Regions from separate parts of the Billgrantia sp. Q4P2 genome, predicted to be linked through region 3. Evidence: predicted binding sites of a transcription regulator. Region 3 holds the regulator's gene; each other region holds the start of a gene.
What was found. Region 3 encodes LexA, which represses DNA repair genes until DNA is damaged. Its sites were predicted from a motif close to TACTGTNTANNTANACAGTA; they were not measured.

Region 1 (5,217 bases), on a different contig from region 3:
CGGCGTCGCGGACCATCTGCTCGATCTCTTCATCGGTGAGGCCGCTGGAGGCCTTGATGACGATCGACTGCTCCTTGCCGGTGGCCTTGTCCTTGGCGGACACGTTGAGGATGCCGTTGGCGTCGAGATCGAAGGCGACCTCGATCTGCGGCACACCGCGCGGCGCCGGCGGAATGTCGGCCAGGTCGAAGCGGCCCAGCGACTTGTTCTGCCCGGCCTGCTTGCGCTCGCCCTGCAGCACGTGAATGGTCACGGCGGTCTGGTTGTCGTCCGCGGTCGAGAAGGTCTGGGTCTTCTTGGTCGGGATGGTGGTGTTCTTCTCGATCAACGGCGTCATCACGCCGCCCAGGGTCTCGATACCCAGGGTCAGCGGGGTGACGTCGAGCAGCAGCACGTCCTTGACGTCGCCGCCCAGCACGCCGCCCTGGATCGCCGCGCCCACGGCCACGGCCTCGTCCGGGTTGACGTCCTTGCGCGCTTCCTTGCCGAAGAAGTCGGCGACCTTCTTCTGTACCAGCGGCATGCGGGTCTGGCCGCCGACCAGAATCACGTCGTCGATCTCGGACGCTGACAGGCCGGCGTCGGAGAGCGCGGTCTTGCACGGCCCCATCGAACGCTGCACCAGATCCTCCACCAGCGACTCCAGCTTGGCCCGGGTCACCTTCACGTTGAGGTGCTTGGGCCCGGTGTTGTCGGCAGTGATGTAGGGCAGGTTGACGTCGGTCTGCTGGGCGCTCGAAAGTTCGATCTTGGCCTTCTCGGCGGCTTCCTTGAGGCGCTGCATGGCCAGGTTGTCACCGGAGAGGTCGATACCGCTGTCGGCCTTGAACTGATCGACCAGGTAGTTGATCAGCGCCATGTCGAAGTCTTCACCGCCCAGGAAGGTGTCACCGTTGGTGGCCAGCACCTCGAACTGGGTCTCGCCGTCGACGTCGGCCACCTCGATGATGGAGATATCGAAGGTACCGCCGCCCAGGTCGTACACGGCGATGGTCTTGTCGCCGCGCGACTTGTCCATGCCGTAGGCCAGCGCCGCCGCGGTGGGCTCGTTGATGATACGCTTGACCTCGAGGCCGGCGATACGACCGGCATCCTTGGTGGCCTGGCGCTGGCTGTCGTTGAAGTAAGCCGGCACGGTGATCACCGCCTCGGTGACGGTCTCGCCCAGGTAGTCCTCGGCGGTCTTCTTCATCTTCTTCAGCACTTCGGCGCTGACCTGTGGCGGCGCCAGCTTCTTGCCCTTCACCTCCACCCAAGCATCGCCGTTGTCGGCCTCGACGATGCCGTAGGGCACCATCTTGATGTCCTTCTGCACCACATCGTCCTTGAAGCGACGACCGATCAGGCGCTTGATCGCGTACAGGGTGTTCTGCGGGTTGGTGACCGCCTGGCGCTTGGCCGACTGCCCCACCAGCGTCTCGCCATCGTCGGTATAGGCGATGATGGAGGGCGTGGTGCGGGCGCCTTCGGCGTTCTCGATCACCTTGGCGCTGTCGCCGTCGAGCACGGCCACGCAGGAGTTGGTGGTCCCCAGGTCAATACCGATGATGCGTCCCATAGGAAATCCTCGAAAAATCGTTTGCCTTTGATCCATCTCAGCGGCAGTTGCCGCGGTTGACGTCTATCTGGGGGGTGCAGCGAGAATTTTCAAGCCCCGCCCCCGTTTTCATCCACTCGGCTTCAACTGGCGGCCTGGCTGACCACCACCATGGCCGGGCGGACGAGGCGGCCGTTGAGCAGATAGCCCTTCTGGATCACTTCCATCACGCTGTTGGGCTCGAGCTCGGGGTTGGGCACCATGGCCATGGCCTCGTGATACTGTGGGTCGAACGGCTCGCCGGCCGGCTCGACCATCTCGACGCCGAACTTGGCCAGCACGTCGTGCTGCATCTTCAGCGTCATGGCGACACCCTCGCGGTGGGCCTCGCTGGCATCCTCACCCATGGCCTCGAGCGCCTTCTCGAGGCTGTCGACCACCGGCAGCAGTTCCTTGACGAAGCGCTCCAAGGCGAACTTGCGCGCCTTCTCGGCCTCCTGTTCGGCACGGCGCCGCACGTTCTGCGCTTCGGCGGCAGCCCGCAGCGCCTGGTCCTTGGCTGCGGCCAGGCTCTGCTCCAGCTCCTCCACCTGGGCGGCCAGCACGTCGGCCTCGGGATTGTCGCTCTCCACCGCCGTCTCCTCGGGTGCGACAGCAGCCTCATCATCCCCGGCGCCGGCCGAATCCTGCAGTTCGCCTTCCATCGGCTCCGGCTGGATTTCCTGCTCGCGCCGCTCCAGCTCGTCATCAAGCGGGGTCTGGGGTTCTTTAGCCATGCGCATCTCCTGAAGCTATGCCGGCCCAGCGGGGCCGGAAAATTTCGATTCGGCGAAAGCCTTGAAGGTCTGCCGCCTATATGGGGGTCCTTGCGGCAAACTCAAGTGACCCGGCAGCAACCGGCGAAGCGTGTATTGAGAGCGAACCTCTACTACTGTATAAAAATGCAATAACGTGTATGGATATACAGCCACCAGGATACCGGCCGCCGGGAGGTGCCATGCTGACTCAACTTGCCATTCGCGATTACGCCATCGTCGAGACACTCGACCTGGAGCTTGCCGGGGGCATGACGGCCATTACCGGCGAGACCGGTGCCGGCAAGTCGATCCTGCTCGGCGCCCTGGGGTTGTGCCTGGGCGAGCGTGCCGATGCCGGCAGCGTGCGCCACGGCTGCGAGCGTGCCGATCTCTCGGCGCGCTTCGACATTGCCACGCTGCCGGCCGCCCGGCACTGGCTCGAAGAGCGTGAACTGCCCGTCGACGACTGCCTGCTGCGCAGGGTGGTAACCGCCAATGGCCGCTCCAAGGCGTGGATCAACGGCCAACCGGCAACCGTGACCGACCTCAAGGCCCTGGGCGAACATCTGGTCGAGATCCACGGCCAGCACGCCCATCAACTGCTGCTGCGCGAGGAGACCCACCTGCGCCTGCTCGACGACTTCGCCGGCAACCGTGGCGACGTGGGCGAGCTGACCGAGACCTTTCGCCGCTGGCAGGCGACCCGGCGGCGCCTGAAGCAGCTGACCGAGAGCGGCGACGAGGTACAGGCGCGTCGCCAGCTGCTGCGCTATCAGGTCGAGGAGCTGGACGCCCTGGCTCTGGGCGACGAAGAGCTCGCCACGCTGGAGCACGAGCAGGAGCAGCTCGCCCACGCCGAGGAGACGCTGCGCGAGGCGCAACATGCCGCCGAATGCTGCGACTCGGACGAGGCTGGCGTACTGGCGCTGCTCAACCAGGCGACCCATCGGCTCGATCCGCTGCCAGGCAGCGACCGTGGCACGCTGGCCGAAGTGCTGGGCATGCTGAACGACGCCCGCATCCAGGTCGAGGAGGCGGTACGCGAGCTGCATCGCTTCGCCGACGCCACCGAGCTGGACCCGGAGCGCCTGGCCTGGGTCGAATCGCGCCTGGGCGAGGTCCACCGCATCGCACGCAAGCATCACGTCATGCCAGAGGAGCTGCCCGCCCTGCACCGTCGGCTGCAGGCCGAGCTGGAATCCCTCGAAGGCGGCGAGCATGACCTCGAGGCTCTGCGCGCCGAGGTCGAGGTGCTACGCGATACCTGGCGCGAACGAGCCCGCAGCGTGGGCGAGGCCCGCCGCCAGGCAGCGGGCCGCTTCGGCAAGGCGGTGCAGGAGCAGCTTGCCTTCCTGGCCATGGGCAAGGCGCGCTTCGAGGTGGAAGTGGAGGCCAGACAGTCACCGCAACCGGATGGCATGGAAGAGGTGCGCTTCCTGATCAGCGCCAACCCCGGCCAGCCGTCGCGGCCGCTGGCCAAGGTCGCCTCCGGTGGCGAACTGTCGCGCATCAGCCTGGCCATCCAGGTAGTCGCCGCGCGCCACTCGACCATCCCCAGCCTGGTATTCGACGAGGTGGACGTGGGCATCTCGGGTGCCACCGCCGAAATCGTCGGCCAGTTGCTGCGTCGGCTGGGCGCAAGCGGCCAGGTGATGACCGTGACCCACCTGCCCCAGGTGGCGGCCCAGGCCCATCATCACCTGCATATCGAGAAGCAGGCCAAGCGCAACACCACGCTGACGCGCATGGCGCTGCTCGACGAGGCCGGCCGGGTCAGCGAGCTGGCGCGCATGCTCGGCGGCGTCAATCTCTCCGACCGCACCCTGGCCCATGCCCGCGAGATGCTCGATGCCAGCCAGCAGGGCGCCTCGCACTAGGTCTCACCGCGGAAGTGCATCCAACGAACACGGCCCCGATCATCCGATCGGGGCCGTGTCGTATCGTCAGGCGGAAAAGACGCTACTTGCGCGGCTGACCGTCCTGGCGCGTGGCATTGGAGCCGCGCGGGCGCACATAAAGCACCAGCGCATGGTCGACGAGCTCGAAGCCGTGCTCCTCGGCGATCTCTTTCTGGCGACGCTCGATGGTCTCGTCGAAGAATTCGATGATTTCACCACTGTCGAGACACACCATATGATCGTGGTGCTCCTCCTGGGAGATCTCGAACACGGCATGGCCGCCATCGAAGTTGTGGCGGATCACCAGCCCTGCGGACTCGAACTGGGTCAACACGCGATAGACGGTGGCCAGGCCAACGTCTTCCCCGGCTTCCAGCAGAGTCTTGTAGACATCCTCGGCGCTCAGGTGGTGCTGACCCGTGGCATTCTCGAGGATCTGCAGGATCTTTACTCGGGGCAAGGTGACCTTGAGGCCTGCCTTGCGCAGTTCATGGTTCTGGTCGGCCATGTTCGCTCTTCGCAGTATCAGGTAGGGTCGGGTATGATCGACCGAATCCACGATAGTGAAGAACGGACACAAATGCAAAAGCTGATCAAAACCCTCCCTCTCGTCATCGCCCTGACCGTGGTCAGCGGCTGTGTCTACAAGCGTGACCTCCCCCAGGGCAACTACATCACCGAGGGCATGGTCCAGCAGCTCCAGCCCGGCCTGAGCCGCACCCAGGTCGTCGACCTGCTGGGCAGGCCACTGCTGGAAGCCCCCTTCAATGCCGACCAGTGGGATTACGTGTTCCGCCTCGATGAAGCCTATGGCAGCGTGCAGCAGCGCCGGCTTACGCTGACCTTTGACGGCGATCGTCTGGTCAACGTACAGCAGGAAGGCGACTTCTCAGAGGACATCGAGCTGCGCGCACAGGACGACATCGGTCCGGCGGCCGAGGGTGCCGACCCCGCAGGCATGCTGCCCGGGAGCCAGCCCGAAGCG
Region 2 (5,217 bases), on a different contig from region 3:
GAGACTGTCAGGATTACGGGACACACTGCCCTCCTTGACCATGCCGCCGGCCCGCAGCTGGCGCTCGAAGGGCGCGTCGCCGGCAACGATCTGGATCGGGCTGAAGAACAGATTGATGTTGGCCCGCAGCGCATAGAGCGTCAGCCCCACGGCGATTGCCGCGAGTGACACCAGGCCCAGGACCATGAACAGCTTCTGTTTGCGTTTAGGCGTCATTGGTGCTTCCACCCCTGCTAGTTTGAATCGATTGCGCTCCGGCCTGGCGGGCTTCGCGGCGCACGCGACGCTGTAGCTGGCGCAGTAGCTGGCGGCGCTCGGCGCGGGCATGCAAGACGATGCCCAGCAGCAGTGCCAGGGTCAGGCCCCAGGCCGACCAGACATAGGGGGCATGCCCGCCCATGGCGACAAAATCCTGGAAGGTATCGAAAGCCATCAATCCACCTCCTCGGCCAGCTCACGCACCCAGCGCTTGTTGGCTTCGCGGCGCAGGATCTCGCTGCGTGTGCGCATCAGGGTCAGGGCGATGAAGAAGCTGTAGAAACCCAGCACCATGATCAGCAGCGGCAGCCACATCTCCGCCGGCATGGCGGCACGGCCGGTGACGGTGAAGGTGGCGGGCTGATGCAGCGTGTACCACCAGTCCACCGAGTACTTGATGATCGGGATGTTGATCACGCCGACCATGGCCAGCACCGAGGCGGCGCGGGAGGCGCTGTCGCGGCTGGCGAAGGCGCCGCGCAAGGCGATGACGCCGAGGTAGAGGAACAGCAGGATCAGCATCGAGGTGAGGCGCGCGTCCCACATCCACCAGGTGCCCCAGGTGGGCACGCCCCACACCGCGCCGGAGAACAGCGCAATGAAGGTCATGGCGGCACCCAGCGGCGCCATGACGGCCGCCGCCATGTCGGCGATCTTGATCTTCCACACCATGAAGACCAGGCCCGTCACCGCCAGGGAAACGAAGATCGACTGGGCCAGGAAGGCCGCCGGCACATGGACGTAAATGATGCGGAAGCTATTGCCCTGCTGGTAGTCGGCCGGGGCGAAGGCCAACCCCCAGATGGTGCCGGTCACGATAAGAATCAGCGCTACCGCCCAGAACCAGGGCTGGAGCCTGGCGCTGATGGCGTAGAACCACTTGGGGGAACGCAACTTGTTAATGAAGGCCCACATGCCTCGTCAACCTCTCAACCGTTGATGCTGATGCGCAGCGATGCCGCGATCGCCAGGGGCGCAAAGATCAGCGCCAGCGCCAGCAGCGCACCGAGAATCGCCAGATGCGCCAGTACGCCATCGCCGAAGATGGCTGCCTGGACGGCCCCGGCACCGAAGATCAGCACCGGGATGTAAAGGGGAAGCACCAGCAGCGACAGCAGTACGCCGCCTCGCGAGAGCCCCACCGTCAGCGCCGCTCCGATGGCACCAATCAGGCTGAGACTGGCACTGCCCAGTGCCAGTGAAATGGCCAACACCAGATAACTGCCCGCCGGCAGCGCCAGCATGATCCCGAGCACGGGCGCCATCAGCGCCAGCGGCAGGCCGGTCAGCAGCCAGTGCACGGCCACCTTGGCCAGGGCCAGCAACGCCAGCGGCTGGGGTGTCAGCAACAGTTGTTCCAGCGAGCCGTCGTCGTAATCGGCCCGGAACAGGCTATCCAGCGACAGCAGGGCCGCCAGCAGCGCCGCCACCCACAACAGGCCGGGAGCGATGGCTGCCAGCAGCGCCGGATCGGGAGAAATGCCGATCGGGAACAGGGTAATGACGATGGCGAAGAACACCAGGGGGTTCAGCACTTCGCTGCGACGCCGCAGCAGCAATACCAGGTCCCGCTTCAGCGTTGCCCACACTGCGACAGCAAGGCCGCCGCGAGGTTCCTCGCGAACCACCGCAACCTCCTCGATCAGTGCGCCATCAGATACCGGCATCGTCCCCTCCCCCGCCAAGGCGGACGCGGCGCAGCTCGGCGCAGGGCGTCAGTTCGTGGTGGGTAGTGACCAGCACGCAGCCGCCACGGCGAGCGTGCTCGACCAGGCGCCGTTCCAGCGCCGCGACGCCATCGCGGTCGATGGCGGTGAAAGGTTCGTCCAGTACCCATAATGGACGCGGCGTGAGCGTGAGCCTTGCCAGCGCCACGCGACGCTGCTGCCCGGCGGAGAGCTGCCCGGCCGGCACGTCCTCGAAACCGACCAGGCCGACCTCCTCCAGCGCCTTGAAGCGTGCCGCCTCGCCGCCCGGCTGACCGGCCAGCGCCTGGTACCAGGCGAGATTCTCCAGCGGCGTGAGTGCAGCTTTCACGCCTGGCGCATGGCCCATGTAGAGCAGGTTCGCGAGGAACGACTCACGGGCCTCGCGCATCGGCTGCTCATTCCAGAACAATTCGCCCTCGTAGTCGGCCAGTTGGCCCGAGAGGATCTTCAGCAGAGTGGTCTTGCCACTGCCGTTGGGGCCCTCCACACGGACGATCTCGCCCGCTTGAATATCCAGGTCCAAACCCCGGAACAGCCAGCGGTCATCACGTTCGCAGGCCAGGCTTTGCGCTTGCAGACGCAGGCTCAACGGCACTCTCCAGGAAAGGGTCAATTCGACGGAAATGCTACACTGAATGGCCTTGAGCCGCTAGCGATCCGGGTGCGTCACGGCGCCACCCTTGCCTCAGGTCAAGGCAAAGATATATCAGCAAAACTTGCCACTCGTCGACCGCTTGGTATGATGCAAGATACCTGTACATTTCAACAGGGTCGCAAAGAGGGGGAACGCCAATGCCAACGCCTTCCATGCAGTACCTGTACCGACGCCCGAACCTGCCCATCGCCACCTCCTGGGCCAGTGTCGAGGCCACCGACCTCACCGAGGTGCCTCTCCTAGGGGATGTCTCGGCGGGCCTGCCCATCGAAGCCTGCCCCAGCGGCGGCAGCGTCCGCGCCCCCGCCTGCATGGTTCGCCGCAACACCTACGCCCTGCGCGTGCGCGGCGACTCGATGATCGACTGCAACATCTTCGACGGCGACGTGATCATCATCGAGCGCCAGGAGAGCGCGGAGAACGGCGAAACCGCCGTGGTGCTGATCAACCAGCAGGAAGTCACGCTGAAGAAACTCTACATCGAGAAGAGCGGCGTTCGCCTGCAGCCGGCCAACGAGAACATGGCGCCCATCTACCTCAAGAACAGCGACATCCAGGTGCTCGGCATGGTGATGGGCGTGGTGCGCCAGCAGGAGCAGCACGAGATGACCCACTGATGCGCTACCCGGTGCCCGACCTGCCGCTCGGCAGTTGGCGGGAGAGCGTCACCGAAGTGGAAAAGAGCCGCTTCATCACCTGGCTCTGCCATGCGCCCGACGTGGCGGCCTTCGAGTCCCTGCTGGCCGAAGCCCGCCGCGTTCACCCCACTGCCAGCCACCACTGCAGTGCCTTCATCGCCGGCCCGCCCGGCGAGCAGAACGCCATCGGCTTCTCCGACGACGGTGAACCCGGCGGTACCGCGGGACGTCCCATGTTCCAGGTGCTGGAAGGCGCCGGCCTGGGCCAGGTAGGCTGCGTGGTGACACGCTATTTCGGCGGCACCAAGCTCGGCACCGGCGGCCTGGCCCGCGCCTACGCCCAGGCCGTGGCCAAAGCGCTCGACGGCCTGCCCCGGCGGGAAGTGATCGAACGCAGCACGCTCAGGCTCAAGGTCGGCTTCGCCGGAGAAGCCGAAGCGCGCGCCTGGCTGGAAAGCCGCGATGTACCGGTCGAGGCGGCCGACTATGCCAGCGATGGCGTCCTGCTCAGCGTCGGCTGGCCCAGTGATGTCGAAGTGGACCTGACACCGCTGGAGGCCCGGCTACGTGGCAACCTGACTCTGCTCGGCACCCCCTGACAGGTTCAGAACAGAGGTTCAGAAGAGACTCCCGATGACTTTCGACCCCCATTACTATCCCAGCCCCTCGCGACGCATGGCAACATTCGGCAGCCGCGGCATGGTCGCTACCTCGCAGGCCCTCGGGGCGCAGGTCGGCATACAGATCCTGCAACAGGGCGGTAACGCCGTGGATGCGGCGATCGCCACCGCCGCCGCGCTCACGGTGGTGGAACCCACGTCCAATGGCCTGGGCGGCGACGCCTTCGCCATCGTCTGGGTCAACGGCGAGCTGCATGGCTTGAACGCCAGCGGCCCGGCACCCCGGGCGGCGACCATCGAGGCGGTCAAGGCGCTGGGCCACGAGCGCATTCCCGAGCATGGCCTGCTGCCGGTCACCGTGCCGGGCGCGCCCGCCGCCTGGGCGGCACTCTCCGAGCGCTTCGGCAAGCTACCCTTCGCCGAGCTGTTGGCACCGGCCATCGCATTGGCGGAAGAGGGCTTTCCGGTCTCGCCTATCGTCAACCAGATGTGGGAAGAGGCTTACCAGAGCTATCGCCGGCATGACGATGCCGCGTTCAAGCCCTGGTTCGACACCTTCGCCCCCGATGGCCGTGCGCCGCGGCCCGGCGAGTGCTGGGCGGCACCCGACCACGCCCGCACGCTGCGCGCCATCGCCGACACCCACGGCTGGGCGTTCTACGAAGGCGAGCTGGCCGAGCGCATCGATGCTTTCTTCCGCGAGCATGGCGGCCTGCTGCGCCGCGAGGATCTCGCGGCCTACCAGCCCGAGTGGGTCGATCCGATCAGCACTCGCTATCGCGGCCACGACATCTGGGAGATCCCACCCAACGGCAGCGGGCTGATCGCCCTGCAGGCGCTGGGCATCCTGGAGCGCCTGGGCGAGGAGGGACGCGATCCGGTGGAGACCCTGCATCGACGCATCGAAGCCACCAAGCTGGGCTATGTCGATGGCCAGCGCTATATCACCGAGCGTGACTGCATGGGCCCCAGCGTGGAGCAGCTGCTGGCCGACGACTATCTCGAGGCCCGTGCCGGATTGATCGGCGAACGGGCACTCGATCCCCAACATGGCAACCCGATCCGCGGCGGCACCGTCTACCTGGCGACTGCCGATGGCGAAGGCAACATGGTGTCGTTCATCCAGAGCAACTACAAAGGCTTCGGCTCGGGCATCGTGGTGCCGGGCACCGGCATCAGCCTGCAGAACCGCGGCTGGTCGTTCTCGCTCGACCCCGGCCACGCCAACGCCCTGGCCCCGGGCAAGCGCCCCTATCACACCATCATTCCCGGCTTCATCACCCGCGATGGCGAAGCGCTGGGCCCCTTCGGCGTGATGGGCGGCTACATGCAGCCGC
Region 3 (5,217 bases):
GCCCGCAGGCCGCCATCTCCATGCCCAGGAGCCAGCCGGCATCCAGGCATAGCCTCAGGGTCACTTCCGGCGCCACCGCATAGTCCCGGCCGATCCGCCCCATGGCGGGCAGGCGCGTCACACCTTCACGCAGCCGCTGGACACGGCCGCCCTCCTGGTCGATGGCCAGCAGCAACTCCGGGCGAACGCGCCGAATGCCGTCGCAAAGCTCCCGCACCTGCCGTGCATGCTCGACGTTGCGGCCGAACAGGATGACGCCCCCTACCTCGGGACGCTCGAGCAGCGCGCGCTCGTCCTTACGTAATGCGGTGCCTTCCAGATCGAGCATCACCGGGCCAAGGGTCTGGGTCATGATCGGTGTCCTTGGGGCATGAAAGGGAGCTGATTCTAGACTAAAGCCGCGTACGGCAACAGCCACCCGTGACACACTGCATTCACTCTATCTCGTCATTCATGCAGCCAGACGGGAGTACCCGGCAGTGCCAGCGCGAAGACTTCCAGCAGCGCCTCGTCACGCATGCGAATACAGCCATGCGAACGGGGCTCACCCATCGGCTGATCCGGCGGTGTGCCGTGTAGATAGATATAGCGCCTCTGGGAGTCGACGTCGCCGCCTCGATTGACATCGCGCTCGAGCCCGCACAGCCACAGGATGCGGGTCAATATCCAGTCGCGCCCGGGATGAGCGGCGGCCAGCTCCGTACTGTACACCTCGCCGGTGGGGCGTCGGCCGCGAAACACCGCGCCAGCCGGCTGACCGGCTCCGATCGCCGCCCGTACGTAGTGCCAGCCCAGCGGCGTGCATCCACTGCCCTCGCGCTGCCCCGTTCCTGCCAGCGCCGTCGATACCGGCCACTCCGCCATCGCGCACTCGCCCTGCCACTGGACGAGGCATTGGCGACCGATATCGACCTCGAACCAGCGCCCATCCCGGGGCGGCAATGCTTCCAGCCGAGGTGTGCGCATGTCAGCTCGCCTTGGCCGGCTGCACGGCGGGAGGTGGAGGCAGTGGAGCGTTCATGGCGGCCACCACCACGGGGCGCAGGCGTCGTATCAAGTCACGCACCGAGACGTGCTCGTGGTAGTCCTTCTCGGCAATGTCACGCAGCGCGTCGAGGCCGGAGAGCGTAAAGATCACCGTACCGAGAACGAAATGCAGACGCCAGAACCGCTCGGCATCGGGTAGCTCGGGGGTGGCGCGCCGTACCAGGTCGGTAAAGCGGGTGAAGACGCTGCCGTACTCTTCCTGGATATGGCGGCGCAGGTGTCCCTGGGCCTGGCTGTAGGCCAGCCCCAGCAGTTTCATGAAGACCTTGAGGCTGTGCTTCTCGGCAGGCACCTCGAGCACGGTGCGCGCCATGGTTTCCAGCAGTTCTTCCAGCGGAATGACGCCGCCAGCGTGACGTACCTCGAGTTCGTCGAGGGCATGGTGGAAGCGCACGGTAAACGGGTCGAGATAGCGCGAGAAGACCGCCTGGATCAGCGCCTTCTTCGAGCCGAAGTGATAGTTGACCGCGGCGAGATTGACGCGTGCCTTGCTGGTAATGGTGCGTAGCGAGGTCTCGGCGAAGCCGCGCTCGGCGAATAGCACCTCGGCGGTATCGAGGATGCGCGTAACGGTATCGGTCTGAGCCATGATCAGCCCCCACTGGAAACAACTGTTTTAAACATTACAAAAGTCTACGTGATTACGCCTTATCCCTCAACGTATAGGAGTCCAAGATCGTTTTAAACATCCTACGAACGAGTGCCGGTGCCACACACCGCCTTTTACTGTATGGGCTTCCATGCTGTATACTTGACCAATACGGCAGTCACGCCAATGGAGTTCGCCATGACACGCCCCCTCACCTCGCGCCAGCAGAACGTTTATGACTTCATCGTCAAGACCATGAACGAACTCGGCTACCCCCCGACCCGTGCAGAAATTGCCCGCGCACTGGGTTTCCGTTCGCCCAATGCCGCCGAAGAGCATCTGCGCGCGCTGGAGCGCAAGGGTGTGATACGGGTGATTCGCGGCACCTCGCGCGGTATCCGCCTTCCGACCCAGGAAGCCGATAGCGTCATCAATGAACCGAGCGGCGAGGGGCTGCCCATCATCGGCGAAGTGGCCGCCGGCAGCCCCGTCCTTGCCGCCGAGCACATCGATCGCTACTGCCCCCTGCCGCCGGACTTCTTCACCCCGCGTGCCGACTACCTGCTAAAGGTTCGCGGCCTGTCCATGAAGGATGTCGGCATCCTAGAGGGTGACCTGCTGGCCGTGCATCGTACCGATCGCGTACGCGACGGCCAAATCGTGGTGGCGCGCCTGGAGGACGAGGTCACGGTCAAGCGCTTCCACCGCCAGGGGCACCGTGTGGTGCTGAAGGCCGAGAACACCGATTTCGCCCCCATCGAGGTGGATCTGCGACACCAGGAACTCGAGATAGAGGGAATCGGGGTGGGAGTAATACGCGGCGGCAGCGGCCAAGCTCTAGGGTAAGAGCTGGCTGCGCTTGGCCATACGGCGTTAAAAATTGGCTCAAAATGCTCATTTGCAACGGCAAACTCCGCTTTTTCGCCAATTTTTGCCTTGTCTGGCCTTCGCTCGCTCAGCTCCGCCAGGCTGATAATTCACCATGAGCCGCAAGATCCTGCATGCCGATTGCGATTGCTTCTACGCCGCGGTGGAGATGCGCGACAACCCCTCTCTCCGTGAGGTGCCGCTGGCGATCGGCGGCAGCGCCGAGGGGCGTGGGGTCATCGCTACCTGCAACTATCCTGCCCGCGCCTACGGCATCCATTCCGCCATGCCGACAGCGCGAGCGCTGCGCCTGTGCCCACATCTCACCCTCCTCCCCGGCGACTTCGATCGTTATCGCGAGGCTTCGCGGCAGCTGCTGGCGATCTTTCACGAGTTGACGCCACTGGTGGAGCCGCTGTCGCTGGACGAGGCCTTTCTCGACGTCACCGACGTGACCCGCTTCTCGGGCAGCGCCACCTGGATGGCACGCTGGCTGAAGGAGGAGAGCCTCAGGCGCGTGGGTATCACCGTCTCGGTGGGTGCTGCCCCATCGAAATTCCTGGCCAAGATCGCCAGCGACTGGGAGAAGCCGGACGGCCTCACCGTCATCGCCCCCTCGCAGGTGGACGACTTCCTGCGCGAACTCCCGGTAACCAAGCTGCATGGCGTTGGACCGGCCACGGCCAAGCGCCTTCAGGCCCTGGAGATCGCCACCTGCGACGACCTGCAGCGCATTCCCCTGGAGCGCTTGCTGCAGGAGTTCGGCAAGTTCGGGCGACGCCTGTTCGAGCTGGCACGGGGCATCGACGACAGGCCGGTGCGCGTCGAGCGCGAACGTAAATCGGTGAGCGTGGAAACCACCTTCGCCGCCGACCTGCCTGACATGGTGCACTGTCATGCCCAACTGGCCCCGCTGTGCGAACGCCTCGAAGCGCGCCTTGCCCGCCATGGCCACCCACCCATCGCAGGTATCTTCGTCAAGGTGCGCTTCGATGACTTCTCCCTCACCACCCTCGACTCCCGTGGCGGCCTGCCCACTCTCGATACCTTCGCCTCACTGATGGAACAGGCCTGGGCCAGGCGCCAGCGTCCGGTACGCCTGCTGGGGGTCGGGGTACGGCTGGTGTCGGACGACGCGCGGCGACAGCTCAGCCTGCCGCTATAGGCTCACTTCGTATCGATGTAGCGATGGTCGTTGAACGTTGCGACCCAGTGGGGGTGGTAGACCATCAGCACGCTGAGCAGCATGCCGGTGAGAAAGGCTTCCGAGGGCATCAACAACGGCAGGAACAGTGCGTACTCCTTGGCCAGATGGACCGCCTCGGGATCGATGGCACCGAGCATCACCAGTCCCAAGCCCGCCAGCCCGGTACCCAGGGTAGCCAGCGCCGCGCCGAAGAAACCGCACAGGAAGAGGAAGATCATCAGATTGTCGGGCAGGTAGCGATCCACGATGCGCCATATCGACACTGTGATTGCAATCGGTATCACCCCGGTGATCAGCACGTTGACACCCAGCAGGGGCCAGCCGGCCTTGCCCAGCACGACCAGCGAGAGGTTGGCCAGCAGATTGGTCGTAAGCGCCAGCGGCGCCTTGAAGATCAGTGTCATCAAGGCCGTCAGCATCAGATGTAGCGTCAGCCAGTCGACCGACTGAGCCCTGAGCTGCCACAACAGCACGACCGCCACACTCGCCGCCAGCCAGCGGTGCTGAAGCCCGCGATCGGCCAGCAGGGCCTGCCAGGGGCGCTGGATCAGCGCCAGAGTCACCACCGTCAGCGAGATCAGTCCGCAGGCGATCAACAGCCACGCGGCAAGAATCGGCTCCGAAAACGTCATGCCACGCTCCCGCCAGCCGGGTCAGGCAAAGACAACGGTCTTGTTGCCATGAATCAGCACCCGGTCCTCCAGGTGCCAGCGCAAGCCGCGTGCCAGTACCGCCTTCTCCACGTCGCGCCCGAAGCGAACCAGGTCCTGCGGCGTATGACAGTGGCTCACGCGGTGTATGTCCTGTTCGATGATTGGCCCGGCATCCAGTTCCTCGGTCACGTAGTGACAGGTGGCGCCGATCAGCTTGACTCCACGCGAGTGGGCCTGGTGGTAGGGCCGCGCACCGGCAAACGAAGGCAAGAAGCTGTGGTGGATGTTGATCACCCTGCCGGCATAGCGTTGGCAAAGCCGCGGTGGCAGGATCTGCATGTAGCGCGCCAGCACCACGGTATCGGCCTCCAGAGACTCGACATGTCGCTCCATCTCGTCGAAGGCCGCGCTCTTGTCGTCGGCGGCAACCGGCACGTGGTAATACGGCAAGCCGTGCCACTCGACCATGCTGCGCATGTCGTCGTGGTTCGAGATCACCCCGACGATATCGCCCTCCAGCTCACCGGCCGTCCAGCGATACAGCAGGTCAACCAGGCAGTGCGACTCGCGCGAGACCATGACCACTACCCGTGGCCGACGGCGGGTATCGCGCAGCGCCCAGTCCATGTCGAATTCGCGGGCGACGGGCTCGAAGGCCTCCTTCAGCTCGGCAGCGGTCATGCCGATGGAGTCGGCGAGTATCTCGTAGCGCATGAAGAAGCGCCCGCCTTCCAGGTCGGAGTGCTGGCTGGCTTCCGTGATGGAACCGCCGTGGCCAGCGATGAAACCGGAAACGCGGGCCACGATACCGCGGCGATCGGGGCAGGAAACGACGAGACGATAATAGTGAGACA
Region 4 (5,217 bases), on a different contig from region 3:
GCACGAAGCTGCCGGTATGGGCGAGCAGCGTGATCAGCGCTGCCTGGCGCATATAGGTCGACTTGCCGCCCATGTTGGGGCCGGTGATGACCAGCATGCGGCGGCTGTCGTCGAGCACCAGGTCGTTGGGCACGAAGGGGGTATCGCTGACATGTTCCACCACCGGGTGGCGGCCGCCGCGGATCTCGATTCCCGGCGACTCGGCGAGACGTGGGCGCGAGAAGCCGAGCGCCTGTGCGCGCTCGGCAAAGGCCGTCAGCACGTCCAGCGCGGCCAGGGCGCGGCCGGTGCCCTGCAAGGGGCCGAGTTCGCCATTGAGCGAATCGAGCAGGCCGTCATAGAGCAGCTTCTCACGGGCCAGGGCGCGCGACTTGGCCGACAGCGCCTTGTCCTCGAACTCTTTGAGTTCGGGGATGATGAAGCGCTCGGCATTCTTCAGGGTCTGGCGCCGGATGTAGTCGACCGGCGCCTCGCGGGCCTGGGCACGGGGAATCTCGATGTAGTAGCCATGCACGCGGTTGTAGCCCACCTTGAGGCCGGCCAGGCCGGTGCGCTCGCGCTCGCGGGCCTCGAGCTGCACCAGGTAGTCGCCGGCGTGTTCGGCCAGTCCGCGGTAGTCGTCGAGCTCGGCGTCGAAGCCTTCGCGGATCACGCCGCCGTCGCGGATCACCACCGGCGGGTTGTCGTTAAGCCCTCGCGCGAGCATGTCGGCAAGCGCCGGGTAGGGCCGGATATGGTGGGCCAGCTCGTCGAGCGCGGTGCCTTCGCTGTAGCCCTGCAGTTCGCGCTGCAGCTCCGGCAGCGCCAGCAGGGCATCGCGCAGGCGGGCGAGATCGCGCGGGCGGGCGCTGTAGAGCGCCACCCGGGCAAGGATGCGCTCGACGTCGCCGATCGCCTTGAGCAGTTCGCGCAGGGCCACGAAGCCCTCCTGCTCGAGCAGCAGGGCGACGGCTGCTTGGCGCCCTTGCACTTGGCTGCGGTCGCGCAGCGGGCGGTTGAGCCAGCGCTTGAGCAATCGCGAGCCCATGGCGGTGGCGGTGGTATCGAGCACGCTGGCCAGGGTGTTGTCGCCGCTGCCGCCGAGGTTGGTGTCGATCTCCAGGTTGCGTCGGCTGGCGGCGTCGATCACCACCGCGTCGTCGCGGTTCTCGACGCCCAGGGCGGTGACGTGGGGCAGGCGCGAGCGCTGGGTGTCGCGGGCGTACTCGACCAGCACCCCGGCGGCGGTAAGCGCGGCCTCGAGGTGGGCGCAGCCGAAGCCGCGCAGGTCCTGCACCTGGAACTGGTCGCACAGCAGGCGGGTGGCGGATTCGAGATCGAACAGCCAGTCGCTCTGGCGCCGCAGCCCCTGTCGCCCCTCCAGGCTGGGCGGCAACGAGAGGCTGTCCGGCACCAGCAGCTCGGCGGGGTCGAGGCGCTGGAGCTCGGCGAGCATGTCGCCTTCGCCTTCTACCTCGAGCACGCTGAAGCGGCCGCTGGAGAGTTCCAGCCAGGCGATGCCCCAGCAGTCGCCGGCCGGGTGCACGGCCACCAGCAGGTTGTCGCGGCGGGCGTCGAGCAGTGCCTCGTCGTAGAGCGTGCCGGGCGTGACGATGCGCACCACCTTGCGCTCCACCGGCCCCTTGCTGGCCGCCGGGTCACCGAACTGCTCGCAGATCGCCACCGACTCGCCAGCCTTCACCAGGCGTGCGAGGTAACCTTCGGCGCTGTGGTAGGGCACGCCGGCCATGGGGATCGGCTTGCCGGCGGACTGGCCGCGCTGGGTCAGGGTAATGTCGAGCAAGGCGGCGGCACGCTTGGCGTCGTCGAAGAACAGCTCGTAGAAATCACCCATGCGATAGAACAGCAGCACATCGGGGTGCTCGCGCTTGATCCTGAGGTACTGGGCCATCATCGGGGTGTGGCTCGGCACGTCTGTCTTGACCGCGTCGTTCATGCTTTCTCGGCTGGTTCGTCGGTTGCGTGAAGCTTGGGAAAGGGCAAGGTTACCATGCACTGCCGGTGGTCGACATGCCGGAACGCCCCTCCCCCGGCTGCGCTCTTCCGTTGGCTGCGATTGAAGCGTGGGGTCGTTTACCACCCTGCCTGTACCGACGGGAAGGATGCGCTATGGTAGCAGGCAGTTGCAGGACAAGCGGCCGGCGTTTGCCGCCGACCCTCTCGAACAAGGAGCGATACCATGCCTCATAGCGCTTCCAGTCTGGCCAACCTCGACCTCACCACGCTTGCCGAGCGCCTTGGGCGGCGCTGTCGCGAGCGTGGCGTGAGTATCACAGCCGCCGAGTCGTGTACCGGCGGCGGGGTGGCCAGTGCGATCACCTCGGTGGCTGGCAGTTCGGACTACTTCGAGACCGGCTACGTCACCTATTCCAATGCGGCCAAGTCACGCCTGCTGGGCGTTCCCGAAGCGCTGATCGCCCAGCATGGTGCCGTCAGTCAGGCGGTGGTAGAGGCCATGGTGGCGGGCGCCTGCCGCGACAGCGGGGCCAAGCTCGGCGTAGCGATCAGCGGCGTGGCCGGGCCCGACGGCGGTACGCCGGAAAAACCGGTGGGCACCGTATGGCTGGCCTGGGGTAGCGAGACGCACCAACAGGCCGAGCGCTTCCAGTTTCCCGGCGATCGCCGTGCGGTGCGCGAGCGGGCGGTGCGCGAGGCCATCGTCGGGCTGATTCGCTACCTCGAAGCCGACTAGGAACCTGTCGGGCTTAACGCTGATCTGCTACGAGATCCGGTCTTTCGGCCAATTTGATTCGATCTGAGTCGTTAAATAGCGGGCTATTCGCCTCATCAGATCGATAAACTTGTCTCGAAATCCAAATCTCTCGCGACGATCGGTCAAATCCGACAGGCTCCTAGATCGTATTCTTCGCGTGGCTAGTCGCGCGGCGAATTTTTCGTCATACTACTGTCCAACCATACAGTGTCCAGGCGAGCTCCCCGTCGGCAGCCCGCCATTCATTTTGCACCTGCAAGCGTCAGCGTGTTCTGCGAGGAGAGCCTCATGGCACAGGATGAAAATCGTTCCAAGGCATTGAATGCCGCCCTTTCCCAGATCGAGCGCCAGTTCGGCAAGGGTACCGTGATGCGCCTGGGCGATGCGCCGAGGGTGGTGATGCCGTCGGTGTCCACCGGCTCGCTGGGGCTCGACATTGCGCTCGGCATCGGCGGCCTGCCCTACGGCCGCGTGGTGGAGATCTTCGGCCCGGAGTCCTCCGGCAAGACCACCCTGACCCTGTCGGTCATCGCCCAGGCCCAGCGCCAGGGCAAGACCTGCGCCTTCATCGACGCCGAGCACGCGCTCGACCCGAGCTACGCCGAGAAGCTCGGCGTCAACCTCGACGACCTGCTGGTCTCGCAGCCGGACACCGGCGAACAGGCGCTGGAGATCTGCGACATGCTGGTGCGCTCCGGCGGTGTCGACGTGATCATCATCGACTCGGTGGCGGCGCTCACCCCGCGTGCCGAGATCGAGGGTGAGATGGGCGACTCCCACGTCGGCCTGCAGGCGCGCCTGATGTCCCAGGCGCTGCGCAAGATCACCGGCCACATCAAGAACGCCAACTGTATGGTGGTGTTCATCAACCAGATCCGCATGAAGATCGGCGTGATGTTCGGCAGCCCCGAGACCACCACCGGCGGCAACGCGCTCAAGTTCTACGCCAGCGTGCGTCTGGACATCCGCCGCACTGGCTCGGTGAAGCAGGGCGACGAGGTGACCGGCAACGAGACCCGCGTCAAGGTGGTGAAGAACAAGGTGGCGCCGCCGTTCCGCCAGGCCGAGTTCCAGATCCTCTACGGCAAGGGCATCTACCATGCCGGCGAAGTGGTCGACCTGGGCGTGCAGTGCAATCTGATCGACAAGGCCGGTGCCTGGTACAGCTACCAGGGCAACAAGATCGGCCAGGGCAAGGCCAACGCCGCTCAGTTCCTCGAGGACAACCCGGCGGTGATGGAAGAGATCGAGAGCCAGATCCGCGGCCAGCTGCTGGCCACGGTCGCACCCAAGGAAGAGGAGGCCGGTGAGCCGGTGGCCGCCGAGGCCGAACGCGAGGACGACCTGCTCTAAGCCATGCCTGCCCAGCCCGAAGCGCGTGCGTCGTCCCCGCGGGACGACGCCATTCGCCTGCTGGCCCGGCGCGAGTACTCCCGCGCCGAGCTGGCGCAGCGGTTGGCAGCCCGAGCCCACTCCCCGGAAGCGATCGGCGCCTGTCTCGATGAATTGGCCGGCGAAGGGCTGCAGTCCGATGCCCGTTTTGCCGAGAGCTTCCTGCGTTCCCGCGTGATGCGAGGCCAGGGGCCGCTCAAGGTGCGTGCCGAGCTGGAGCGGCGCGGCGTCGATCGCTCCCTGATCGCCACGACCCTGGCCGAGGCCGAGCAGGAGGGCGAGGTCGACTGGTTCGAGCTGGCCGCCGAAGTGCTCTCGAGACGTTTCACTCACCGCGGCGATTCCCCGCGCGAACGTGCCCGCCGCGAGCGCTTCCTGGCCTCTCGCGGCTTCGATTTCGAGCAGATCCGCCATGCCCTGGAGCGCCTGGGCGCTACCGAATGACGCTCAGCTTGGGCGCCCCCCTTTAGTCGCTTGACAACTGCGCTATAATGCCTCCCTTTGCGAACGCCCTTGGTGGCGCTCCTGACACGCCAAGGCGTGCGAATTCGGCCATGCGTAGCGGCGCCGAGCGCGCCTGCCCGTCGGGTGACCACGCTCATCGCCACGGATATGCCATGAAAAGCGCAGACATCAGACAGGCCTTTCTGAGTTACTTCGAAGAGCACGGCCACACCGTCGTACCATCGAGTTCCCTGGTGCCGGGCAACGACCCGACGCTGCTGTTCACCAACGCCGGCATGGTGCCGTTCAAGGACGTCTTCCTCGGCCGTGACCCGCGTCCCTACGTGCGCGCCACCTCGGCCCAGCGCTGCGTGCGCGCCGGCGGCAAGCACAACGACCTGGATAACGTCGGCTACACCGCCCGCCACCACACCTTCTTCGAAATGCTGGGCAATTTCAGCTTTGGCGACTACTTCAAGCGCGACGCCATCCGCTTTGCCTGGACCTTCCTCACCGAGCGCCTGGGGCTGCCGGCCGAGAAGCTGTGGGTCACGGTGCACGTCAGCGACGACGAGGCGGAGAAGATCTGGAAGGAGGAGATCGGCGTCGACCCGGCGCGTTTCTCCAAGCTCGACGAGGACAACTTCTGGCAGATGGGCGATACCGGC

Region 1: recN (DNA repair protein RecN) is a predicted target of LexA. The motif match lies at 2,467-2,486, and genes of this name have one in related genera.
Region 2: ACUY1T_RS07000 (LexA family protein) is a predicted target of LexA. The motif match lies at 2,719-2,738, and genes of this name have one in related genera.
Region 4: recA (recombinase RecA) is a predicted target of LexA. The motif match lies at 2,904-2,923, and genes of this name have one in related genera.

What each region holds. Positions count from the first base shown of each region.
Region 1 covers NZ_JBRBAI010000015.1:51,644-56,860, forward strand. The annotation lists gene dnaK (molecular chaperone DnaK) at 1-1,558, opposite strand, end outside; gene grpE (nucleotide exchange factor GrpE) at 1,681-2,313, opposite strand; gene recN (DNA repair protein RecN) at 2,535-4,211, shown strand; gene fur (ferric iron uptake transcriptional regulator) at 4,294-4,740, opposite strand; gene ACUY1T_RS19895 (outer membrane protein assembly factor BamE) at 4,813-5,217, shown strand, end outside.
Region 2 covers NZ_JBRBAI010000003.1:327,779-332,995, forward strand. The annotation lists gene ccmE (cytochrome c maturation protein CcmE) at 1-216, opposite strand, end outside; gene ccmD (heme exporter protein CcmD) at 206-433, opposite strand; gene ACUY1T_RS06985 (heme ABC transporter permease) at 433-1,173, opposite strand; gene ccmB (heme exporter protein CcmB) at 1,188-1,925, opposite strand; gene ccmA (cytochrome c biogenesis heme-transporting ATPase CcmA) at 1,912-2,556, opposite strand; gene ACUY1T_RS07000 (LexA family protein) at 2,760-3,239, shown strand; gene ACUY1T_RS07005 (IMPACT family protein) at 3,239-3,859, shown strand; gene ACUY1T_RS07010 (gamma-glutamyltransferase family protein) at 3,894-5,217, shown strand, end outside.
Region 3 covers NZ_JBRBAI010000001.1:478,980-484,196, forward strand. The annotation lists gene nagZ (beta-N-acetylhexosaminidase) at 1-352, opposite strand, end outside; gene ACUY1T_RS02175 (L,D-transpeptidase family protein) at 448-966, opposite strand; gene ACUY1T_RS02180 (TetR/AcrR family transcriptional regulator) at 968-1,636, opposite strand; gene lexA (transcriptional repressor LexA) at 1,835-2,482, shown strand; gene dinB (DNA polymerase IV) at 2,619-3,668, shown strand; gene ACUY1T_RS02195 (energy-coupling factor ABC transporter permease) at 3,671-4,342, opposite strand; gene purU (formyltetrahydrofolate deformylase) at 4,364-5,217, opposite strand, start outside.
Region 4 covers NZ_JBRBAI010000003.1:354,741-359,957, reverse strand. The annotation lists gene mutS (DNA mismatch repair protein MutS) at 1-1,936, opposite strand, end outside; gene ACUY1T_RS07145 (CinA family protein) at 2,180-2,692, shown strand; gene recA (recombinase RecA) at 3,002-4,066, shown strand; gene ACUY1T_RS07135 (regulatory protein RecX) at 4,070-4,549, shown strand; gene alaS (alanine--tRNA ligase) at 4,723-5,217, shown strand, end outside.